Regions from separate parts of the Streptomyces sp. NBC_01707 genome, predicted to be linked through region 1. Evidence: riboswitches for the same ligand, from Rfam matches in the RefSeq annotation. Region 1 holds a riboswitch; each other region holds the start of a gene.

Region 1 (6,911 bases):
TGGGGCGAGGGGCTGGTCCGCTCCTGGTACCGCCGGGCGCTGGTCGAGCTGGCACAGCTGCCGCACATCGGCCGGGTCGCGATCCAGACCAATCTCAGCGGCCGCACGCGGTGGCTGGCCGAAGCGGGTGAGTCCACCCGCGACAGGATCGCGCTGTGGTGCACGTACCACCCGGGACAGACGCCGTACGACCGCTTCCTCGCGAAGTGCCGGGAGCTGACCGGCCTCGGTGTCCGGTACAGCGTCGGCGTGGTGGGTCTCGACGAGCATCTCGACGAGGCTCGACGGCTCCGTGCCGACCTGCCCGGCGAGGTCTATCTCTGGGTCAACGCGGCCGAGGGGCGTAGCTACACGGACGAGGAGGCGGACCGCTGGACGTCCCTCGACCCCCTCTTCCCGTACAGCCGGGATCCGCATCGCTCGGCCGGGATGCCCTGCCGGACCGGCGAGTCGGTCATCTCGGTGGACGGGGACGGTACGGTGCGCCGCTGCCACTTCGTCCCGGCCGAGCTCGGCAATCTCTACGACGGCAGCTATCGGCGGGCGTTGGGCCCGCGGGCCTGTCCGCTCGCCGTGTGCGACTGCCACATCGGATATGTGCATCTGGAGACGCTGCCGCTGTACGACGTCTTCGCGGGCGGGGTGCTGGAACGCATACCGGCCGAGCCGGCGGGCGTACCGGCTCACCGGGATCAAGCGTTGCTGCCGTTGTTCCCGGTCGGCGGACGAGCCTGATCGAACCGGACGGGTCGCTGCGAGCGCGCCCGTCCGGCCGAAGAGGACACCGCGCCGGTCACAGCGGCAACAGGTCGGGGCGCTTCGCCTCGACGTGGTCACCGGAGGACTCGCCGCGCAGCCGCCGCCCGATCCAGGGCACCAGATATTCGCGGGCCCAGTGGATGTCGTCGCGCCGTACCTCGAGCGTGCCGCGCTGTGCCTGCGGCGGCCACTCCTGGTCGGGGTCGGCCGGCACATCGAGGCCGAGGACCTGGGCGGCGCGCAGCGCGACCCGGGTGTGTCCCTCGGCCGACAGGTGGAGCCGGTCGTCGTCCCAGGCGCGCCTGTCCTGCACGGACCGCAGCGACCACAGGTCGAGGACCGGGCAGTCGTAGCGGTCGGCGATGGACCGCACATGGGCGGTGTAGGTGGCGATCTTGCCGCGCAGATGGCGCAGTACGGGAACGCCGCGGGTGTCGAAGCCGGTCGTGACCATGACGGTGCCGACCGACCGTGTCAGGTCGGCGACCGCGCGCTCGAACCGCTCGGCCACGTCGTCGGGGTCGGTGCCGGGCCGGATGATGTCATTGCCGCCCGCGCAGAAGCTCACCAGGTCGGGGGCGAGCTGCTTGGCGCGCGGCACCTGTTCCTCGACTATCTGGTCGAGGAGGCGTCCGCGTACGGCGAGATTGGCGTAACGGAAGTTCCCGTGAGCCGAACCGGCGGAACCGGTGTTCGTCGCCGCGTCGGGGTCGGGGAGCTGGTCCGCGAGGAGTACGGCGAAACGGTCCGCCCAGCCGACGAAGGTTCCGTCCGGGCCGGGGTCACCGACCCCCTCGGTGAAGCTGTCGCCAATCGCTGCGTACGACCCGATGGCGCCATGCCGGTTGTTGACGCCACGTTGATTTTTTCTCGAATCGTCTGCCACAAGGGCACATCCTGCACTGCCGAATGTGACCTACGCGACCGTAATAAGGGGTTGACGGGAGGTGAGATAGACCACCCGGTCAGGTTTTGGTAAAGAGGGAATAAGCGAAGGGGCGGTGCGCCGCCGCGCACCGCCCCTTCAACAAGCCGTTCGGATCAGGCCTGATCGGATCAGATCAGACGGAGATTCCGTGCGACGCCAGGAAGGCGACAGGGTCGATGTCCGAGCCGTACGCGGGACCGGTGCGGACCTCGAAGTGGAGGTGCGGGCCGGTGACGTTGCCGGTGGCACCGGAGAGGCCGATCTGCTGGCCGGTCGAGAGGGTCTGACCCACCGAGACGGAGAGCGCGGACAGGTGGCCGTACTGCGAGTAGTGGCCGTCGGCGTGCTTGACGACGACCTCGTTGCCGTACGCGCCACCCCAGCCGGCAGTGACGACGGTGCCGGAGGTGATCGCCTTCACGCTGGTGCCGGTGGAGACCGGGAAGTCGATGCCGGTGTGGCTGCCACTGGACCAGTTGGCACCGGAGGCACGGTAGTTGGTGGTGTGCTTGCCCGGAACCGGGGCGACGTAGCCGGAGCTGCTGCTCTGGGCGGGCGCGGGCTTGGTGACCGCCGGAGCCTTCGACGGAGCCGGGGCGGCCGGCGTGGTGCCGGTGGCCGCGGCAGGGCCGCCGAGGGTCAGCTTCATGCCCGGGTGGATCAGGCTCGGGTTGCCGCCGATGACCTCACGGTTGTCCTGGTACAGCTTCTCCCAGCCACCCTCGACCTTGTTGTCGGAGGCGATCTTCGACAGGTAGTCGCCGGCGACGACGGAGTACGTCCGGGTCTCGGACTGCTTCTTCGCGACCGGGGCGGCCGGAGCGGCGGCGGAGTGCGCGGCGGGGGCGGCCTGCTCCGCGGCGTGGGCACCGGTGGCACCGAGCAGCGGGAGGGCGATGACGGCCCCGCCGGCGCCGACGGCGGCAACGCCACGAGCGATGGTGCTGGACTTCGGACGACGGTGCTTACCCGATATGGGCATGAAGAATTTCCTCTCCGGCGCCTACGAGGTGAGCTGTCGGGTTCGGGCTGGAGATGCCCGGTCGCATGAGGTGCGACTTCACCCCGAGCCGGCCGGATTTCTCCGGTCGGCGGCTTACCTGGTTCCCCCGCTCCTGCCACACGATGAGTGGATGCGAATTCCGGTCGGCGGCAGGATTAGGCGGTCCGTCCGGATTGACGGTGACCGTAAACGAGTGAGGACGAGCAGAACAAGCCATCGGTTGCGTGCCGGAATCCGCGCCAGGAAATCGGCGCGGAATTCCGGTCACACTCCGTGGATTAAGGATCTTGGCTTTCCGCGCGGTGCACGGAATCCCCGCCCCCCGCACCAGCACACACCGTCACAGATATGATCCCGCTCACGAAAGGCCCCTCATCTACCGCTGAATCAGGGCATGTTCGACTAAATGCCTCAATACGGACATGTCATGAACATCATCCGCGGCGGAGCCTCAGCACCTTCGCGTCCAGATCCCCCCGCAGGCCGGTGTGCAGCCCCTGATGCAGCAGCACGGAACCGTGGTGGACGGCCCCGGTGTCCGAACAGGTGTAGGTCGCCGTGGGGTCGAGCCCACGCAGCCGCAGGACCGGCGGCAGCTCCCCGTACCTCTGTGTCTCCAGCCACATGAGCACGACGGTCTCGTCACCGCGTGTGTACTGCACGGCGCCGAGCCCGCCACGCGGCGCACGCAGCCGGTACAGCGCACCGTGCTGCACCACCGGGCGGATCTCCTTGTACAGGTCCACCCAGCCCCGGGCCTCGGCCAGCTCCTCGTCGCTCCACTCGGTGAGGTCTCCGCCGACCCCGAGCACCCCGGCCATCGCGCTCACGAACCGGAAGCGCAGCGAGCTCACCCTGCCGTTGAGCTGGACATTCGGACTGTCGGTCACCCAGGCGGCCATCACTCGAGCCGGATGGATCTGCCCGAAGCCCTCCTGGATGGCGAGCCGGTCCAGCGGGTCGGTGTTGTCGGAGGTCCACACCTGGTCGGTACGGGCGAGGATGCCCAGATCGATCCTGCCACCGCCGCCCGAGCAGGACTCGAAAGCGACACCGGGGTGAGCCGCCCGCAGCCGGTCGATCAGCGCGTACAGCGCATCCACATGCTCGATCCAGAGCTTCTGCGGATACTCCTCGCCCGGCCACCCCGCATCGGTGAAGCAGCGGTTGAAGTCCCATTTCACATAGTCGATCGGGGCGCTGGAAAGCAGTGAGTCGAGCTGTTCCCACAGATGGTTCCGCACATCGGTCCGGGCCAGATTGAGCACCAGCTGATGACGGAACTCCGTCCGGGTCCGGCCGGGAAAGTGCTGCACCCAGTCAGGGTGCGCGCGATACAGGTCACTGTCGGCGTTCACCATCTCCGGTTCGACCCAGATGCCGAACTGCATGCCGAGCGCGTGCACTTCGTCGGCGAGCGGCTTCAGTCCGCCGGGGAAGCGCTCGGGGTTCGGGGTCCAGTCGCCGAGTCCCGCCCGGTCGCTGGTGCGCTGCCCGAACCACGCGTCGTCCACGACGAACAGTTCGACACCCATCGCTGCGGCGCGCACGGCCAGGGCACGCTGCTGGTCCTCCGCGATGTCGAAGCCGGTGGCCTCCCAGGAGTTGTAGAGCACCGGCCGCAGGCTCTCGGCGTCCGGAACGACGTGAGCCAGCTGCCAGGCGTGCCAGGCCCGGCTCGCCCCGCCGAACCCTTCGGCGCTCCACAGTCCGGCGAACACCGGTGTGGTGTACGTCTCCCCCGGTGCGAGCCGCAGCAGACCCGAGTCGTCGTAGCCGGCTCCGCCGGTGATCTGCACGAGCCCGTCGGGAAGCTGCTGCACGGCGATCCGCCACGAGCCGGACCAGGCGAGCGCGCAGCCGTACACCTCGCCGACCTCCTCGGTGGCGGCGCCGTCCGCGTCGAGCGCGACCCAGGGCAGAAACTGGTGCCCGGTGTGACCGCGCCTGCTGGAGAGGACCTTCTCGCCGTACGTCAGCTCCGACCGCACCAGCTGCGTCTCGGCCGCCCACCGCCCGTGCAGATGACTGAGGCGCCAGCCGTCGCGGGCGGGCAGTGCCCAGGCGGCAGCGTCGGCCCGCAGCAGCTCCAGCGGCGGTCCGTCGGGGCCTGCGTGGCGGACGGTGGCCCAGCGCTCGACCACATCGGAGTCGTCCCGCATCCGGTAGTGCAGCGTCAGCGCGAGCTGCTGTACGGGGTCGGAGAACGCGATGCGCAGTTCGTCGCCGTCCACCGCCGCCTCGGCGTAGGCCCATTCGGTGCCGCGGACCTCGGGGGTCCGTACCGAGAGCGCGGGCCGGACGAACCGGGGGCCACCCTCCACCGGGTACTCCTCGCGACCGTCCAGCTGTGACTCGAAGCCGCGGAAGGGCAGGGCCGGTGCGGCGGCGAGGGCCTCGGCGGCCGCGAGGGAGATGCGCGGCCCCCAGTGCAGATGCAGCAGTTCGTCCCGGTCGGTGAGATGCAGCGCATAGCTGCCGGTCGCCCCGGTCAGCAGCCAGGTCCGACCCGTGTCACCAGTCTCGATCATGTCATCCCCACATTCGCACAGTTCCGCACATCATCAAGCTCCGACGGGTGGCCGGGCAACGCCCGCGCAGGGGGAATTCACCTGCGTCGGGGGCGAGAACGGCCGAGATGATTGTCCGAGGGACCGATGTCGTATCGTCGCGGGAGTGACCTCGCCGGCGAGCAGCGCCGACGCCAGACATTCCAGGAGACACCGTGACGCAGCAGGTGCCGCAGATCCCGTCGACGGAACCCGAGCTGTCGGGCGTGCGCAACTTCCGTGACGTGGGCGGTCTGCCCACCGTCGACGGACGCCGGGTGAGGTACGGACGACTCTTCCGCAGCGGTCACCTCGCGCACGCCACCGCCGAGGACGCGGCGTTCCTCGGCGGTCTCGGGCTGCACACGATCTTCGACTTCCGGAATGCGGCCGACCACAAGCTGGACGGCCTGGACGTGGAGCTGCCGGGTGTACGGAATGTGAGCATCCCGCTCTCCGACCCGGCCGACGGCGCCGAGTTCTGGCGGATGGTCCGCGACGGCAACATCGAGCAGCTGCGCGACATCCTCGCCGACGGCAAGGGAGCGGCCCGGATGACCGCCTCGTACCGGGCGATCGTCAGGGACCGCACCGCCGAGCACAGCCGGGTCCTGCACGCGCTGGCCGAGGACAGCGTCCCCGCGCTGATGCACTGTGCGGCGGGCAAGGACCGGGCCGGGATCTCGATCGCGGTGGCGCTGCTCGCCGTCGGGGTCGAGCGCGAGGCCGTCGAGGCCGACTACCTGAAGTCCAACGAGCTGCACCGCCGGTACAAGGTGCGCCGCAGCGACACCTCGGCGACCGGGATGTCGCCCGAGGTGATGGAGCTGCTCAGCCCGCTCTTCGACGCCCGCGCCGAATATCTCGCCCAGGCGTTCACCACCATCGAGGAGACCTGGGGCAGCACCGACCGCTATCTCGCCGACGGGCTGAAGCTCACTCCGCAGACGCTGGAGCGGCTGCGCGGACGGCTGCTCGACGAGGCGTAACCGGATCTCCCGGCGGTGGTGGCCGGCCGGTCAGCCCTTGCCGGCCACCGCGAAGAGGAGGTAGAGGAAGGCCGCGAAGACGTGTCCGGCGACAAGATAGGCGATCAGCCGGATCACCACGCCGCGCGGAAACTTCCGCTCCTGCGGGTCGTAGTTCTTGGGCCTGGCCGGGCTGAGCGGATCGAAGTTCTCTGAATCGGACATGACAGTCCTCTCTGGCGACCGGACGGACCGGTCTCAGCGGCGGTGGATCCCGCTGCCGAGGCACAGCTCGGCGGCGGGGCTCTGGAGCAGGGTGTGGACGAAGAGGAGCTCGGATCCCTCGGGGCCGACGGCGGCGATCCGGTGCGGGGTCAGCGAGTCGAAGTGGGCGCTGTCCCCGGGATCGAGATCGTGCACGGTGTCACCGAGACTCACCCGCAGCCGCCCGGCGAGGACGTACAGCCATTCCTCGCCCGGATGAACGCGTACGAGATCGCCCTGCGCGCCGTACGGCACGCGGACGCGCAGCGCCTGCATCGCCCGGCCGGAGCCACCGGCCTGCTGGTACATCCAGCCGTCGGCCTCGGCACCTTCGAACGTGCCGGCGCGCACGATCGCGTCACGTTCGGGCGGAATCTCGCCGAGCAGCTCGGAGACCGTCGTACCGTAGATCCTGGCAAGTCCGAGGAGCATCGGCAGCG
Region 2 (6,911 bases), 6.1 Mb from region 1:
CACGCAGACGCAGACACCGGAGGAGAGGCTTCACCATGTTCCGCCCTGCCGCCCGTTACGTACTGCCCGAGTTCACCGAACGCACGACCGACGGGACCCGCACCCTCGACCCGTACTCCAAGCTGCTCGCCGAGCGGATCGTCTTCCTCGGCACTCCGGTCGACGACACCGCCGCCACCGACCTGATCGCGCAGTTCATGTACCTGGAACACGCGGCACCCGACCGGCCCATCTCCCTCTACATCAACTCCCCCGGCGGATCGTTCGACGCCATGGCGGCGATCTACGACACGATGGAGTACCTCACCTGCGAGGTGGAGACCTTCTGCCTCGGACAGGCCGGTTCCAGCGCGGCCCTGCTGCTCGCCGCGGGCGCCCCCGGCCGGCGGCACGCCCTCCCCGGTGCCAGGGTCGTCGTGCAGCAGCCCGCGCTTCCCGAGGCGCTGCAGGGCCAGCCGTCCGATCTGGAGATCGAGGCACGGGAACTGATCCGCATCCGTGAGCAGCTCACCCGCCTGCTGGCCCGTCACACCGGGCGAACTGCCGAGCGGATCGCCGCGGACATCGAGCGCGATCTCATCCTCGACGCCCCGGGCGCCAAGGCGTACGGCCTGGTGGACCACGTTCTGGAGAACCGCAAGAAGTCGCTCCCGCCGAACGCCGCGAGGTGAACACCCGATGCAGCCACCGGAGTTCCCGCCGCTGCCCGCACTGACGCGCGCCGAGGCCGAGTTCATCGACTGTTATCTGGAAGTGCTCGACCAGTTGGGGCGGATCAACCCCGCACACGGCAGCGACACCTACGGCGCGCTGCGCGCCGCGCAGGCACTCGCCTCGCGGGCCGTCGCCCTGCGGAACGCACTCGCGTCGATGCACGAGCGCGGTGAAGCGCAGATCCACGCCGCCACCTTGGCGCGAGCGCTCCGCGTGTTGGACGGGGAACGACGGGCCCGACGGGTCACCGTGCCCCCTGCCCAGACGAGTTGATCAACTCCCTTCCGCGACACGCCCGGCGGCCTGATCAAAATTCCTCGCTCGTTCGGCGTAGGAGGTCCCCCGCGCGAGGGATTGTTCAACTTGCGCCCCCGGAGTGGCCGGTGAACGGAGTCTGCCATTCCGCCGCTGGTACGGGACCGGTCGGGGAGACCGGCCGGGTTCACGGTGCGACTGTACCCACCCGTACGGGTCAATCACGACGAAACTTCCATATCGCAGTGAATCCTAGGAAATCCGGCACTCGGTGAGTCAAGATCCGTGGGACGACAAGCCCCCGCCACCGCGGCGGGGCGGTTCGGGCGGACGCCGAGTCCTGCCGCCGCCCGGATGCCTGGTCGACAGAGGTGGATCGGCAGGAGTGGAGGACCCGAGCACAACGGGTCGACCGGACATCCGGTCGACCCTCGGGGTGAAGCCGCCGAGTGCGGCCGGGCAACTTCGCCAGCCCGAACCCGACAGGTCATCCTTCACAGGCGGCTGACGAAGGGTTGCGCATGACTGCGCAGGTTCATGTCCCGTCTCTGCTCACCCGGGCCGGCACCGCCACGGTTCTGACGCTCGCCGCCGTCGGCGGCTCCGTGATCGCCCCCGGCGCTGTGGTCGAAGCCCAGGCCGCGGCTCATTCCACGAAGGCGCTCAACATCGCCGCGTCGAAGAAGGGATCGCCGTACCGGTACGGGGCCACAGGCCCCCACCGCTTCGACTGTTCGGGTCTGACGATGTACGTGTTCAAAAGGGTGGGCAAGAAGCTCCCCCGCACGGCCCAGCAGCAGTACAACAAGACCCGGCACATCTCGGCCTCGCAGCGACGCCGTGGCGATCTGGTCTTCTTCCACTGGGGGCGCGGCGTCTACCACGTAGGGATCTACGCCGGTAGGGGCAGAATCTGGCACTCGCCGAAGACCGGTTCCGTGGTGCGGCTGGAGAAGATCTGGACGCGGAGTGTCTGGTACGGACGGGTCCGCTGACCTCCGCGTCCTCCGCCTTTCAGGTGGCCGGTCACCTCCGTCGGCCCGGGGCAGCAGGGTGCCGGTGGCCAGCACCGTCCCCGGCGCGGTGCGCGCTGCGCGCCGCAGCCGCCCTCGGCGCAGCACGCGTCCTGATCCGGTCACGGAAGGCCCACCGGCCCGCCCCGCGTCGGAGCCCCGTCCGTGGTGCGGCGCGGCGCCGCGTGCAGAGCGCTGATCCCGAGGTGGAGGACGTACACCCCGCCGCGGAGTGGAGAACACTCCGGCCGAGGCGGGGGGGGTGACATCCGCCATTGGTGTGCGGGTACCGGTCCAGGGCCGACCTGCGCCCCGGTCGATGCGGGGATCGGCACGGCGGTGGTGCCTGAGACGGTCGCCGCGATGGCGCCGACGCACCCGTCCACGCGACGGGGAAACCGCGCCTGTCCGGCGGACCATCGCTGTGGCGCACCTCGGCGAGTGGGCCGGCCGCGACGCTGTGCGCACTGCCGCGCGACGGCTTCGGGAGGGCCGCTCAGTGACCATGCACGGCGACGGCCGACGACGCCATCGCTACCGCCACCGGCGACGCGACGTCCGGGCCGGGCCGGGCATGAGTCAGGGTCTGCGAGGACGGTGGTCAGGTCTGGACGGGGAACGTCCAGGGGAGCTCGATCCAGACGGTCTTGCCCCCTTCGGCGGTCGGCGTGACCGTGAGCCGTCCCCCGCACTCCTTGGCCAGGCAGCGAATGATCACCATGCCGCGCCCGTTGTCCTGCCGCACGGCAGCGGGCAGTCGCTGGGGCCAGCGGGGGTGACTGTCCGTCACCCCGAGATGCAGCTGTTCCTCCCGCTCCAGCCGCAGGTCCACCGTGAAGGTGGGCGACTGGCCGAAGGTGTGCTGGACGGCGTTGGTGGTGAGCTCGGAGACGATGAGCCGGATGGTGTCGGCAGTCTCCGTGTCATCGGGGAGACCCCAGTCGGCGAGCACTTCCGCCACGTATCTCCGGGCCGAGGAGACCGAGAGCGGCTCGCTCGGCAGAGTGACACGTGCTTCTTGATGGTCTGCCATGGCGAGCCGTCCTTTTCCCGCCCGGACCGACCCGCGATCGACCCGGGATGCGCTTCGCGCCAGACTGCCACTGATCCGGCCCTCCGTGACGGCGATCCACCAAGATATGCATATATCTGTCGCTCGAAGCGGTGAACTATGGCCCGGAATAACGCACATGGGCGGCAAGATGGCCCCTCGGCACGAGAGGGAGGGAGGCCGCGCATGCAGCACGGTCCCACGGTGCGCCGCCGCAAGCTCGGGGAGGAGCTGCGGAGTCTGCGCCACACGTCCGGACTGACGAGTCGTGACGCTGCACAGCTGCTCGGCTGGCATCAGTCGAAGGTGAGCCGGATCGAGACCGGTACCAGCGGTGTGAAACCGGCCGATGTGAGCCGACTGCTGGATGCCTACGGTCTGGACGACCCGCAGTTGCGGACGCTACTCGAGACGCTCGCGGGCTCGGCGGGCGGCGGCGGAACCGGCTGGTGGCACGCCTACCGCGGTCTCATCCCGCCCCAGTACCGGGACTTCATCAGTCTGGAGTCCCAGGCCCGAACCGCCCGCACGCTGGAGACCTCGGTGGTGCCGGGGCTCCTGCAGACCGCCGATTACGCGCGTGCGGTGACCCGTGCGTCGCTGGACGGACTGCCCGCCGGCCAGCTGGACTCGCTGGTGGAAGTGCGGCTGGCCCGGCAGGGGGTGCTCCGTACCGAGCCGCCGCTACGGCTGACCGCGGTGCTCGACGAGGCGGTGCTGCGGCGCGAGGTCGGCGGGCGCCGGGTGATGCGCAATCAGCTGCGCCATCTGATCCGGGTCGCCCAACTCCCCCATGTAGAGCTGCAGTTGTTGCCGTTCTCAGTGGGTGGATACATGGGACTCACCGGACCTTTCATTATCTTCTCCTTTCCGAACACTTCTGATCTGGATGTGGTCGTTCTCGACCACTTGACGAGTAGCCTCTACCTGGAACGGAAAGAAGACCTTGAGGCGTACAGCTCGGCCTTCTGCACTTTGCAGGCACACGCGCTGTCGCCGGAGCACTCGTTGGACCTGATCGCCGCGATCGACCGCGACGGTTAGTGCCGCGACCGGCACTGTTCGCCCGACGGGGCGAAGCTTGCCGGGAGGGGCACCAGGAACCTCAGACTGCCCGAGGGGGCCCGATGTCCGATTGCCTCGCAGAGCACGAGTTACGGTGGCGGCGCAGCAGCCGCAGCACAGGGATGAACAACTGCGTGGAAGCAGCTCCGTTCGGCCCGGAGCGGCTTGCCGTGCGGGACTCCAAGGACGTGTCCAGGCCGCCGCTGCGGTTCTCGGCGGCGGCCTGGAAGTCGTTCGTCTCCGGCCTGACCGACGGCACGGCCGACTGACGGGCCGGCTCACCGGCCGTTTCGCGGCTCCGGTCAGGCCGCCGGAGCCGTCCGCAGGACGGTCTCCACCGCGTTCGCGATCTGCGCCTCCGTCAGATCGGCGCGGGCCGTGAGCCGCAGCCGCGAGATGCCGTCCGGGACCGACGGCGGGCGGAAGCAGCCCACCGCGATCCCGGCCGTGCGGCAGTCGGCCGCCCAGCGCACCGCCGCGTCCGCCGAAGGCGCCCGCACAGAGACGACGGCCGCGTCGGGACGCACCGCGGTCAGCCCTGCGGCGGTCAGCCGTTCGTACAGGGCGGTGGCGACCGTACGGGCCCTGCCTGCCCGTTCCGGCTCGCGGCGCAGCAGACGCAGGCTCGCGAGGGCGGCGCCCGCGGCGGCCGGTGCGAGCCCGGTGTCGAAGATGAACGTACGGGCCGTGTTGACCAGATGGTCGATCACCCGGGCCGGTCCGAGGACCGCGCCGCCCTGGCTACCCAGGGACTTGGAGAGGGTGGCTGTGGCGACGATCCCCTCGCCGCCCGCGAGACCGGCGGCGGCGAGCGCGCCGCGCCCGCCCTCACCGAGCACTCCCAGCCCGTGCGCGTCGTCGACGAGCAGCGCGGCCCCCCGCGCACGACAGACATCGGCCAGTCCGCGCAGTGGTGCGGCGTCACCGTCGACGGAGAAGACCGAGTCGGTGACGGCCAGGGCGCGGCCGTCGTGCGCGTGCAGCGCCTTCGCGACGGCCTCGGGGTCGGCATGCGGTACGACGGCGGTCTCGGCCCGGGAGAGCCGGCATCCGTCGACGATGGAGGCGTGGTTGCCCGCGTCGGAGACGATCAGGGAGCCCCGGCCGGTGAGGGCGGTGAGCGCGGCGAGATTGGCCGCGTAGCCGGAGGAGAGGACCAGGGCCGCCTCGAAACCGCAGAATGCGGCCAGTTCGCGTTCAAGTCCGGCGTGCAGTTCGGTGGAACCGGTGACCAGCCGGGAGCCGGTGGCGCCCGCACCCCACCGGTGCGCGGCCTCGGCGGCGGCCGCGGTCACCTCGGGGTGCCGGGTGAGACCCAGGTAGTCGTTGCTCGCGAGGTCCAGCAGTTCCGGTTCGGCGGGCCGGGGGCGGAGCGTGCGGACGAGTCCGGCGTCCGCACGGCGGCGGGCCTCGTCGTCGATCCAGTCGAACGGGGCGAGGGGCATGGCGACGGTCCCTTTTGTAGGCAGCTCACAGACCCTAACCGGGGGCGCAGCCGGGCATGGTGTGGCAATACACACACCCTCTGTGGGCTCTGTTGTCCGGTTCCTCCTTGGCTGAGGGCGGTGGAGTAGGCAAGGATCATCGCCATGGACCTCCTGAACACGCTGGTGGACAAGGGGCTGCGGCGCGAGCTGCCGACCCGAGAAGAAGCGCTCGCCGTGCTGGCGACCTCCGACGACGATCTGCTCGAAGTGGTGACCGCGGCCGGAAAGGTACGCCGCCAGTGGTTCGGCCGGCGGGTGAAGCTGAACTATCTGGTCAACCTCAAGTCGGGGCTCTGCCCCGAGGACTGCTCGTACTGCTCGCAGCGGCTCGGCTCGAAGGCCGAGATCCTCAAATACACCTGGCTGAAGCCGGACGAGGCGTCGAAGGCCGCCGCCGCCGGGGTGGCGGGCGGCGCCAAGCGTGTGTGTCTGGTGGCGAGCGGCCGCGGTCCGACCGACCGCGACGTCGACAGGGTGTCGCAGACGATCGAGGCGATCAAGGAGCAGAACGAGGGCGTCGAGGTGTGCGCCTGCCTGGGTCTGCTCTCCGAGGGGCAGGCCGGCCGTCTGCGGTCGGCGGGCGCCGACGCGTACAACCACAACCTCAATACGTCGGAGGGGACGTACGGGGACATCACCACCACCCACACCTATGCGGACCGGGTGGAGACCGTGCAGCAGGCGCAGGCGGCGGGGCTCTCCGCGTGCTCCGGTCTGATCGCCGGCATGGGGGAGAGCGACACCGATCTGGTCGATGTCGTCTTCTCGCTGCGCGAGCTGGACCCGGACTCGGTTCCGGTGAACTTCCTGATCCCGTTCGAGGGCACCCCGCTCGCCAAGGAGTGGAACCTCACCCCGCAGCGCTGCCTGCGCATTCTGGCGATGGTCCGGTTCGTCTGCCCGGATGTCGAGGTCCGGCTCGCAGGCGGCCGCGAGGTGCATCTGCGCTCGATGCAGCCGCTCGCCCTGCACCTGGTCAACTCGATCTTCCTGGGCGACTATCTGACCAGCGAGGGCCAGGCGGGGCAGGCCGATCTGGACATGATCGCGGACGCCGGTTTCGAGGTGGAGGGCGCGGGTACGACGACGCTGCCCCGGCACCGCACGGAAGCGGGGACGGAACCGGAGGCCGGCGGCGGTTGCGGCGGACACTCCACGGGCTGTGCGCCCTGTGGTGACGTGGCCGACGGGCCCACGGTCGTCGACGCCGAGGCTCCGGCCGCGCGCACGGATCTGGTGGCGGTTCGCCGACGCGGCGCGGGGACGGATCTCGCCCCCAATGCCTGACCCTCTCTCCCCCGCAGAGCTGCGGACCCTGGACCGGGC
Region 3 (6,911 bases), 4.0 Mb from region 1:
ATCGAGGAGGGGAGTGCCGATCTCATCCATGACTTCGCGTTCCCGCTCCCCATCTACGCGATCTGTGATCTGCTAGGCGTCCCCCGTGAGGACCAGGACGACTTCCGGGACTGGGCGGGCATGATGATCCGCCACGGCGGCGGCCCGCGCGGCGGGGTGGCGCGTTCGGTGAAGAAGATGCGCGGCTATCTCGCCGAACTGATCCACCGGAAGCGGGAGAACCCCGGGGACGATCTGATCTCGGGGCTGATCCGGGCCAGCGACCACGGCGAGCACCTCACCGAGAACGAGGCCGCCGCCATGGCCTTCATCCTCCTCTTCGCCGGCTTCGAGACGACGGTCAACCTGATCGGCAACGGGGTGTACGCCCTGCTGCGCAACCCCGGGCAGCGGGAGCGGCTGCAGCGCTCGCTCGACGCGGGGGAGACGGGGCTGCTGGAGACCGGCATCGAGGAACTGCTGCGGTACGACGGTCCGGTGGAGCTGGCGACCTGGCGGTTCGCCACCGAACCGCTGGAGCTGGGCGGGCAGCGGATCGCGGCGGGCGACCCCGTACTGGTGGTCCTCGCCGCCGCGGACCGGGATCCGGAACGGTTCGCCGACCCCGACACCCTCGACCTCTCCCGGCGTGACAATCAGCACCTCGGCTACGGTCACGGCATCCACTACTGCCTGGGAGCGCCGCTCGCCCGGCTGGAGGGACAAGCCGCGCTGGCCACCCTTCTGAGGCGCCTCCCCGATCTGCGCCTTGCGGTGGAACCTACCGATTTGCGGTGGCGCGGGGGGCTCATCATGCGCGGACTGCGCACTCTTCCCGTGGAGTTCCATCCCGGACATCGCTCCGGTGAAGGTGACGCTCTGTCAACTCCGTGACTTTCACGTGATCTGCGCTGCATCGACTTGTGACAAGCGTTCGAGTGCCGCTACGTTCACCGTTCGACTCACCAGTCACTTGTCAGTCACACGGAAGGCAACTCCATGGGCTCCGCGAACGGCAGACACCGTCGCCCTCGTCAGGCACCTGCCATCGTCGTCGCCGCAGGCGTCACCGGCTCGGCCATCGCCATCCCGCTGCTCGGCGCGGCCGGCGCGCACGCGGCCGACGCCACGACCTGGGACCGGGTCGCCGAGTGCGAGAGCGGCGGCATGTGGAGTGCCGATCTCGGCAACGGCTTCTACGGCGGTCTCCAGTTCTCGCAGGACACCTGGAAGTCGTACGGCGGTGAGGCGTACGCCTCGCGTGCCGACCTCGCCAGCCGCTCGCAGCAGATAGCGGTCGCCGAGAAGGTCCTCGACGACCAGGGGCCACGGGCGTGGCCCAGCTGCGCGGTGATCTCCGGGCTCACGGTGGACGGAGCGCTGCCGGGTGTCGACCCGGGAAGCCTGCTGTCGACCGACCCGACGGAGAGCGCGGACCCGTCCGACGAGGCCTCGGACGAGGCGTCGGACGAGGCGAACGCCACGGGCGGATCGAAGTCGTCGTCCGACAAGTCGTCGGAGAAGTCGTCCGGCAAGGCCTCGGGGCAGGCGTCGGGTGCGGCATCGAGCGAGCCGTCGGCCGACGTGCCGGATACGTCCGGTTCAGCCGACTCGTCCCGATCTTCCCGCTCTTCGGGCAACGAGACGGGTGGTAAGCACCGTGGCGCGCCGGCTCCCGAGGTGAGCCAGGGCATGGGAACGGGTGGTGACCGCGACTCGGGCCGCCATGCTTCCCGCGGTAACAGTGACGGACGCGACACGCGCGACTCGGCCGCCGACGGCACATACACCGTTCGGCCGGGCGACAACCTCTGGGCAATTGCTGATGCACAGAAGGTTCATGGCGGATGGCCGGCGCTCTATGAGGCAAACAAGAGTGCTGTCGGCGACGACCCGGATCTCATTCTTCCTGGCCAGAGCCTCGATCTCGGTGTGAAGGCGGAGTGAGACCAATCTGATCAACAGCTTAAATCACCCCAAAAATAGGGGTAGTTCAGAGGCCTATGTCCACTTATGCGTAAGTGAGACATGGGTCTCTTTGCGTTAATCGGCGTGTCTTGTCGGTCAGGCCTGTCCGTATTGCCCCCCACCTGCGAAAACGATGACCGGCCGGACGTGAGTAGGGGATGATTGTCGGTTATGTCCGTCTTTGAATGTGGGGGTTGCGTGCGTTTACGGTCGGAACCGCTCGCACCGCGGGCCCCGTCGATCGTCACGCCGAATCCTGCCGTCGGTCGAAGGGAACAGACGCGTAAAGCGCCGTAGGCAGGAGCGGGGGACCCAGGTAAGCGCCGGAACCGATGGTCGAAGGACCGTCAGGACCGGCTTGGGGTGAAGTCGCGTGCTAGGACATGCGGCCGGGCAACTCACTTGGCCCGAACCCGACAGCTCACCTCGTAGGCGTCGGTGAGGAGAAGTTGCATGCTGCTGAACAGCAAGGGCAAGCACCGTCGCCCGTCCAAGGCCGTCCGTGTGGCCACGCTCGCCGGTGTCGCCGGTGCCGCCATCGCCGTTCCCCTGATGGGCGCCACGGGCGCCTCCGCGGCCTCCGTCGCCACGTGGGACGCCGTCGCCCAGTGCGAGTCCGGTGGCAACTGGTCCATCAACACCGGCAACGGCTACTACGGCGGCCTGCAGTTCTCGCAGTCCAGCTGGGCTGCCGCCGGCGGCACGCAGTACGCCCCGCGGGCCGACCTGGCCACCAAGGCCCAGCAGATCGCCACCGCCGAGAAGCTCCTCGACATGCAGGGTCCGGGCGCCTGGGGCTGTGCCGGCGCCGGCAACCTGACCAACGACGGTGTCGACCCGGGTGTCGACACCGGCTCCGCCGCCGCGAAGCCGGCCGCGCCGAAGCCGGCCGAGCACACCGAGGCCCCCACCGCCTCCCGCTCGGACCGCGGCACCGCCCCCGAGGCCGCGAAGACCGTCACCACGCCGACCGGCCAGAAGGTCGCGAAGGGTGACGGCGAGTACAAGGTGAAGGCCGGTGACTCGCTCAGCAAGATCGCCGAGGCGCACAAGGTGAAGGGCGGCTGGCAGCAGCTGTTCAAGCTGAACAAGAACATCGTCAAGGACGCCGACCTGATCTTCCCGGGTCAGCAGCTCCACCTGACGAAGTAGTACGAGCCTCGGCAGAAAAGCTCTCTCTCCTCCCTGAGCACCCCGACCCGGCGCGGATTCCCCCGTACGCGCCGGGTCGGGGTTTCTGCGCTCAGCGTTCAACTGTTGTGGTTACCGCTCAGTAGATTTCGCAAGATTTGCCCGTCTTCGGGTGCCCTTGGGTCCTTTTTCGTCCCAGGAGGCGGGCGGTCGCCGAACGCAGTGCGCCAAGGCGGTTAGGCTCTTGGCGCAAGGCCAAAGCGACCCTGCACAATCAGCGTCACATCCCAGAAGGAGATGCCTCGTGCCGTCCATCGACGTCGTCGTAGCCCGGGAAATCCTCGACTCCCGCGGAAACCCCACGGTCGAGGTCGAGGTCGGCCTCGACGACGGCAGCACCGGCCGTGCTGCTGTTCCGTCCGGCGCCTCCACCGGTGCGTTCGAGGCCATTGAGCTTCGCGACGGTGACCCCAACCGTTACCAGGGCAAGGGCGTCGAGAAGGCCGTCCTCGCCGTGATCGAGCAGATCGGCCCGGAGCTCGTCGGCTACGACGCCACCGAGCAGCGGCTGATCGACCAGGCGATGTTCGACCTGGACGCCACCGAGAACAAGGGCTCGCTCGGCGCCAACGCCATCCTCGGCGTCTCGCTGGCCGTCGCGCACGCCGCCTCCGAGGCCTCGGACCTGCCGCTGTTCCGCTACCTCGGTGGCCCGAACGCGCACCTGCTGCCCGTCCCGATGATGAACATCCTCAACGGTGGGTCGCACGCCGACTCCAACGTGGACATCCAGGAGTTCATGATCGCCCCGATCGGTGCGGAGTCCTTCTCCGAGGCCCTGCGCTGGGGCGCCGAGGTCTACCACACGCTGAAGAAGGTCCTGAAGACGAAGGGCCTGTCGACCGGTCTCGGCGACGAGGGCGGCTTCGCGCCGAACCTGGAGTCGAACCGCGCCGCCCTGGACCTCATCCTCGAGGCCATCAAGGAAGCCGGTTACGCCCCGGGCAAGGACATCGCGCTCGCGCTCGACGTCGCCGCCTCGGAGTTCTACAAGGACGGCAAGTACGAGTTCGAGGGCAAGTCCCGTTCGGCCGCCGAGATGACCGAGTACTACGAGGAGCTCGTCTCCGCGTACCCGCTGGTCTCCATCGAGGACCCGCTGTACGAGGACGACTGGGCCGGCTGGAACGTCATCACCCAGAAGCTCGGCGCCAAGGTGCAGATCGTCGGCGACGACCTGTTCGTCACCAACCCGGAGCGTCTGGCGCGTGGCATCGAGGAGGGCTCCGCCAACGCCCTGCTCGTCAAGGTCAACCAGATCGGTTCGCTGACCGAGACCCTGGACGCCGTCGAGCTGGCCCAGCGCAACGGCTTCAAGTGCATGATGTCCCACCGCTCCGGTGAGACCGAGGACGTCACCATCGCCGACCTCGCCGTCGCGGTGAACTGCGGTCAGATCAAGACCGGCGCCCCGGCCCGCTCGGACCGTGTCGCCAAGTACAACCAGCTGCTGCGCATCGAGGAGATCCTCGACGACGCGGCGGTGTACGCGGGCCGCTCCGCGTTCCCGCGCTTCAAGGGCTGATCGCAGGCCCGTCACGGGTCAAAGGCACCGGCCTCCGTCCGTCCCCGCACTCGGTCCCGTACCGTGTGCGGGGACGGACGTGCGTAGTGGGGAGGCGGAGACATGGCCGCGAAGGACCGGGACCGGTTCTCCACCGCGACCCGGCTGCGGCTGCTCGGAGAGCAGACCGCCGCCCGCGTCTACCGGTCCCAGAACCGCCGTCAGGCCCGCCGCTCCCGGCTCACCGGCCGGGCCGCGTTCCTCGCCCTTGTCGTCTGCTCCCTGGTGGTGGCGCTCGCGTACCCGATGCGGCAGTACGTGTCGCAGCGCGACGAGATCGCCGACCAGGAAAGGCTGGCGCAGGAGGCGGAGGCGCGCACCGAGGAGCTCCGCGACGAGAAGGCGCGCCTCCAGGACGACGCGTACATCCGGCGGCTGGCCCGGGAGCACCTGCACTACGTCCTTCCCGGGGAGACCGGTTACACCGTGGTCGACCCGGACGCGGCCGAGGAGCGCAGCGGAGGGTCGGAGGAGACCGACCGCCCGTGGCACTCCAACCTGTGGGACGGCGTGGACTCCGCCGACCGCGACTGACCTCTTCTCCCCTTTCCCGATCCGCTGCGCAACCGCAGTTCAAGCATCCCGAGTAGAACCAAGGCAGGCATGGAAACGCCCCCTCCCCAGACCGAATCCACCACGCCCACCGAGGCGGACATCGCCGCGTTCCAGCAGCAGCTCGGCCGCCCGCCGCGTGGACTGCGTGCGATCGCGCACCGCTGCCCGTGCGGCAACCCGGACGTGGTGGAGACGCAGCCGCGGCTGGAGGACGGTACGCCGTTCCCGACGACGTACTACCTGACGTGCCCGCGCGCGGCGTCCGCGATCGGAACGCTGGAGGCGAACGGCGTCATGAAGGAGATGACGGAGCGTCTGGCCACGGACCCGGAGCTGGCGGCGGCATACCGCAACGCGCACGAGGACTACATCGCCCGGCGTGACGCGATCGAGGTGCTGGAGGGCTTCCCCAGCGCGGGGGGCATGCCGGACCGGGTGAAGTGTCTGCATGTACTGGTCGGGCACTCGCTGGCGGCGGGACCGGGCGTGAATCCGCTGGGGGACGAGGCGATTGCGATGCTGCCGGAGTGGTGGCGCAAGGGGCCGTGCGTGACGCCGTGCGAACCCGCGCCCGAGTCCGGCACGTCAACCCCGTCCGGCGACCCCGGACCGGGTTCCGGGGCGGATCCCCGAGCATCACGACAGGAGCGCCCATGACCCGCGTCGCCGCCATCGACTGCGGTACCAACTCGATCCGGCTGCTCGTCGCCGACGCCGACCCGGCCACCGGTGAGCTCATCGAGCTCGACCGGCGGATGGAGATCGTCCGGCTCGGCCAGGGCGTGGACCGCACCGGCAGGCTCGCCCCCGACGCGCTCGAGCGGACCTTCGCCGCCTGCCGCCGGTACGCGGCCGTCATCAAGGAGCACGGCGCGGAGAAGCTCCGCTTCGTCGCCACCTCCGCCTCCCGCGACGCGGAGAACAGGGACGAGTTCGTCCGCGGCGTGCTGGACATCCTCGGCGTCGAGCCCGAGGTGATCAGCGGCGACCAGGAGGCGGAGTTCTCCTTCGAGGGCGCCACCAAGGAGCTCGCGGGCCGGGACCATCTCGCCAAGCCGTACCTGGTGGTCGACATCGGCGGTGGTTCCACCGAGTTCGTCGTCGGCGACGACCGGGTGCTGGCCGCGCGGTCCGTGGACATCGGCTGCGTACGGATGACGGAGCGCCACCTCGTACGCGACGGTGTCGTCACCGATCCGCCCACGCTGGGTCAGATCACCGCCATCCGCGCGGACATCGACGCCGCCCTGGACCTCGCCGAGGAGAGCGTCCCGCTCACCGAGGCCGCCACGCTCGTCGGCCTCGCCGGCACCGTCACCACCGTGGCCGCGATCGCGCTGGGACTGCAGGAGTACGACTCCGAGGCGATCCACCACTCCCGGATCTCCTTCGAGCAGGTCCAGGAGATCACCGGGCGGCTCGTGGCCTCGACCCACGCCGAGCGCGCCGCGATCCCCGCGATGCACCCGGGACGCGTCGACGTGATCACCTCAGGGGCGCTCGTCCTGCTGGCCGTGATGAAGCGGACCGGGGCCCGCGAGGTCGTCGTCAGCGAGCACGACATCCTGGACGGAATCGGCTGGTCGATCGCCTAGGCGAGGCGGCCGGGCGGGGGTGCGTACGGGCGCGGCAGGTGACACGCTCATGCGCACTC

Evidence for each region. Region 1 has a riboswitch for cyclic di-AMP ahead of OG963_RS09360 (LysM peptidoglycan-binding domain-containing M23 family metallopeptidase). Riboswitches for the same ligand answer to the same signal wherever they lie in the genome.
Region 2: it holds a riboswitch for cyclic di-AMP, as region 1 does, so the genes downstream of both, OG963_RS36755 (C40 family peptidase) here and OG963_RS09360 (LysM peptidoglycan-binding domain-containing M23 family metallopeptidase) in region 1, are expected to answer to the same signal.
Region 3: it holds a riboswitch for cyclic di-AMP, as region 1 does, so the genes downstream of both, OG963_RS27065 (transglycosylase family protein) here and OG963_RS09360 (LysM peptidoglycan-binding domain-containing M23 family metallopeptidase) in region 1, are expected to answer to the same signal.

Annotation. Positions count from the first base shown of each region.
Region 1 is NZ_CP109190.1:2,048,243-2,055,153, forward strand. It holds gene OG963_RS09350 (STM4011 family radical SAM protein) at 1-735, shown strand, start outside; gene OG963_RS09355 (SGNH/GDSL hydrolase family protein) at 794-1,645, opposite strand; gene OG963_RS09360 (LysM peptidoglycan-binding domain-containing M23 family metallopeptidase) at 1,821-2,669, opposite strand; cyclic di-AMP (ydaO/yuaA leader) riboswitch at 2,673-2,829, opposite strand; gene OG963_RS09365 (alpha-galactosidase) at 3,125-5,221, opposite strand; gene OG963_RS09370 (tyrosine-protein phosphatase) at 5,416-6,228, shown strand; gene OG963_RS09375 (DUF6126 family protein) at 6,259-6,432, opposite strand; gene OG963_RS09380 (helix-turn-helix domain-containing protein) at 6,466-6,911, opposite strand, start outside.
Region 2 is NZ_CP109190.1:8,192,356-8,199,266, reverse strand. It holds gene OG963_RS36765 (ATP-dependent Clp protease proteolytic subunit) at 36-671, shown strand; gene OG963_RS36760 (hypothetical protein) at 679-987, shown strand; cyclic di-AMP (ydaO/yuaA leader) riboswitch at 1,291-1,487, shown strand; gene OG963_RS36755 (C40 family peptidase) at 1,491-1,964, shown strand; gene OG963_RS36750 (ATP-binding protein) at 2,584-3,015, opposite strand; gene OG963_RS36745 (helix-turn-helix transcriptional regulator) at 3,220-4,077, shown strand; gene OG963_RS36740 (DUF397 domain-containing protein) at 4,161-4,367, shown strand; gene OG963_RS36735 (8-amino-7-oxononanoate synthase) at 4,401-5,543, opposite strand; gene bioB (biotin synthase BioB) at 5,688-6,872, shown strand; gene OG963_RS36725 (adenosylmethionine--8-amino-7-oxononanoate transaminase) at 6,865-6,911, shown strand, end outside.
Region 3 is NZ_CP109190.1:6,002,538-6,009,448, forward strand. It holds gene OG963_RS27055 (cytochrome P450) at 1-873, shown strand, start outside; gene OG963_RS27060 (transglycosylase family protein) at 979-1,926, shown strand; cyclic di-AMP (ydaO/yuaA leader) riboswitch at 2,227-2,397, shown strand; gene OG963_RS27065 (transglycosylase family protein) at 2,401-3,099, shown strand; gene eno (phosphopyruvate hydratase) at 3,383-4,663, shown strand; gene OG963_RS27075 (septum formation initiator family protein) at 4,766-5,236, shown strand; gene OG963_RS27080 (DUF501 domain-containing protein) at 5,306-5,914, shown strand; gene OG963_RS27085 (Ppx/GppA phosphatase family protein) at 5,911-6,852, shown strand.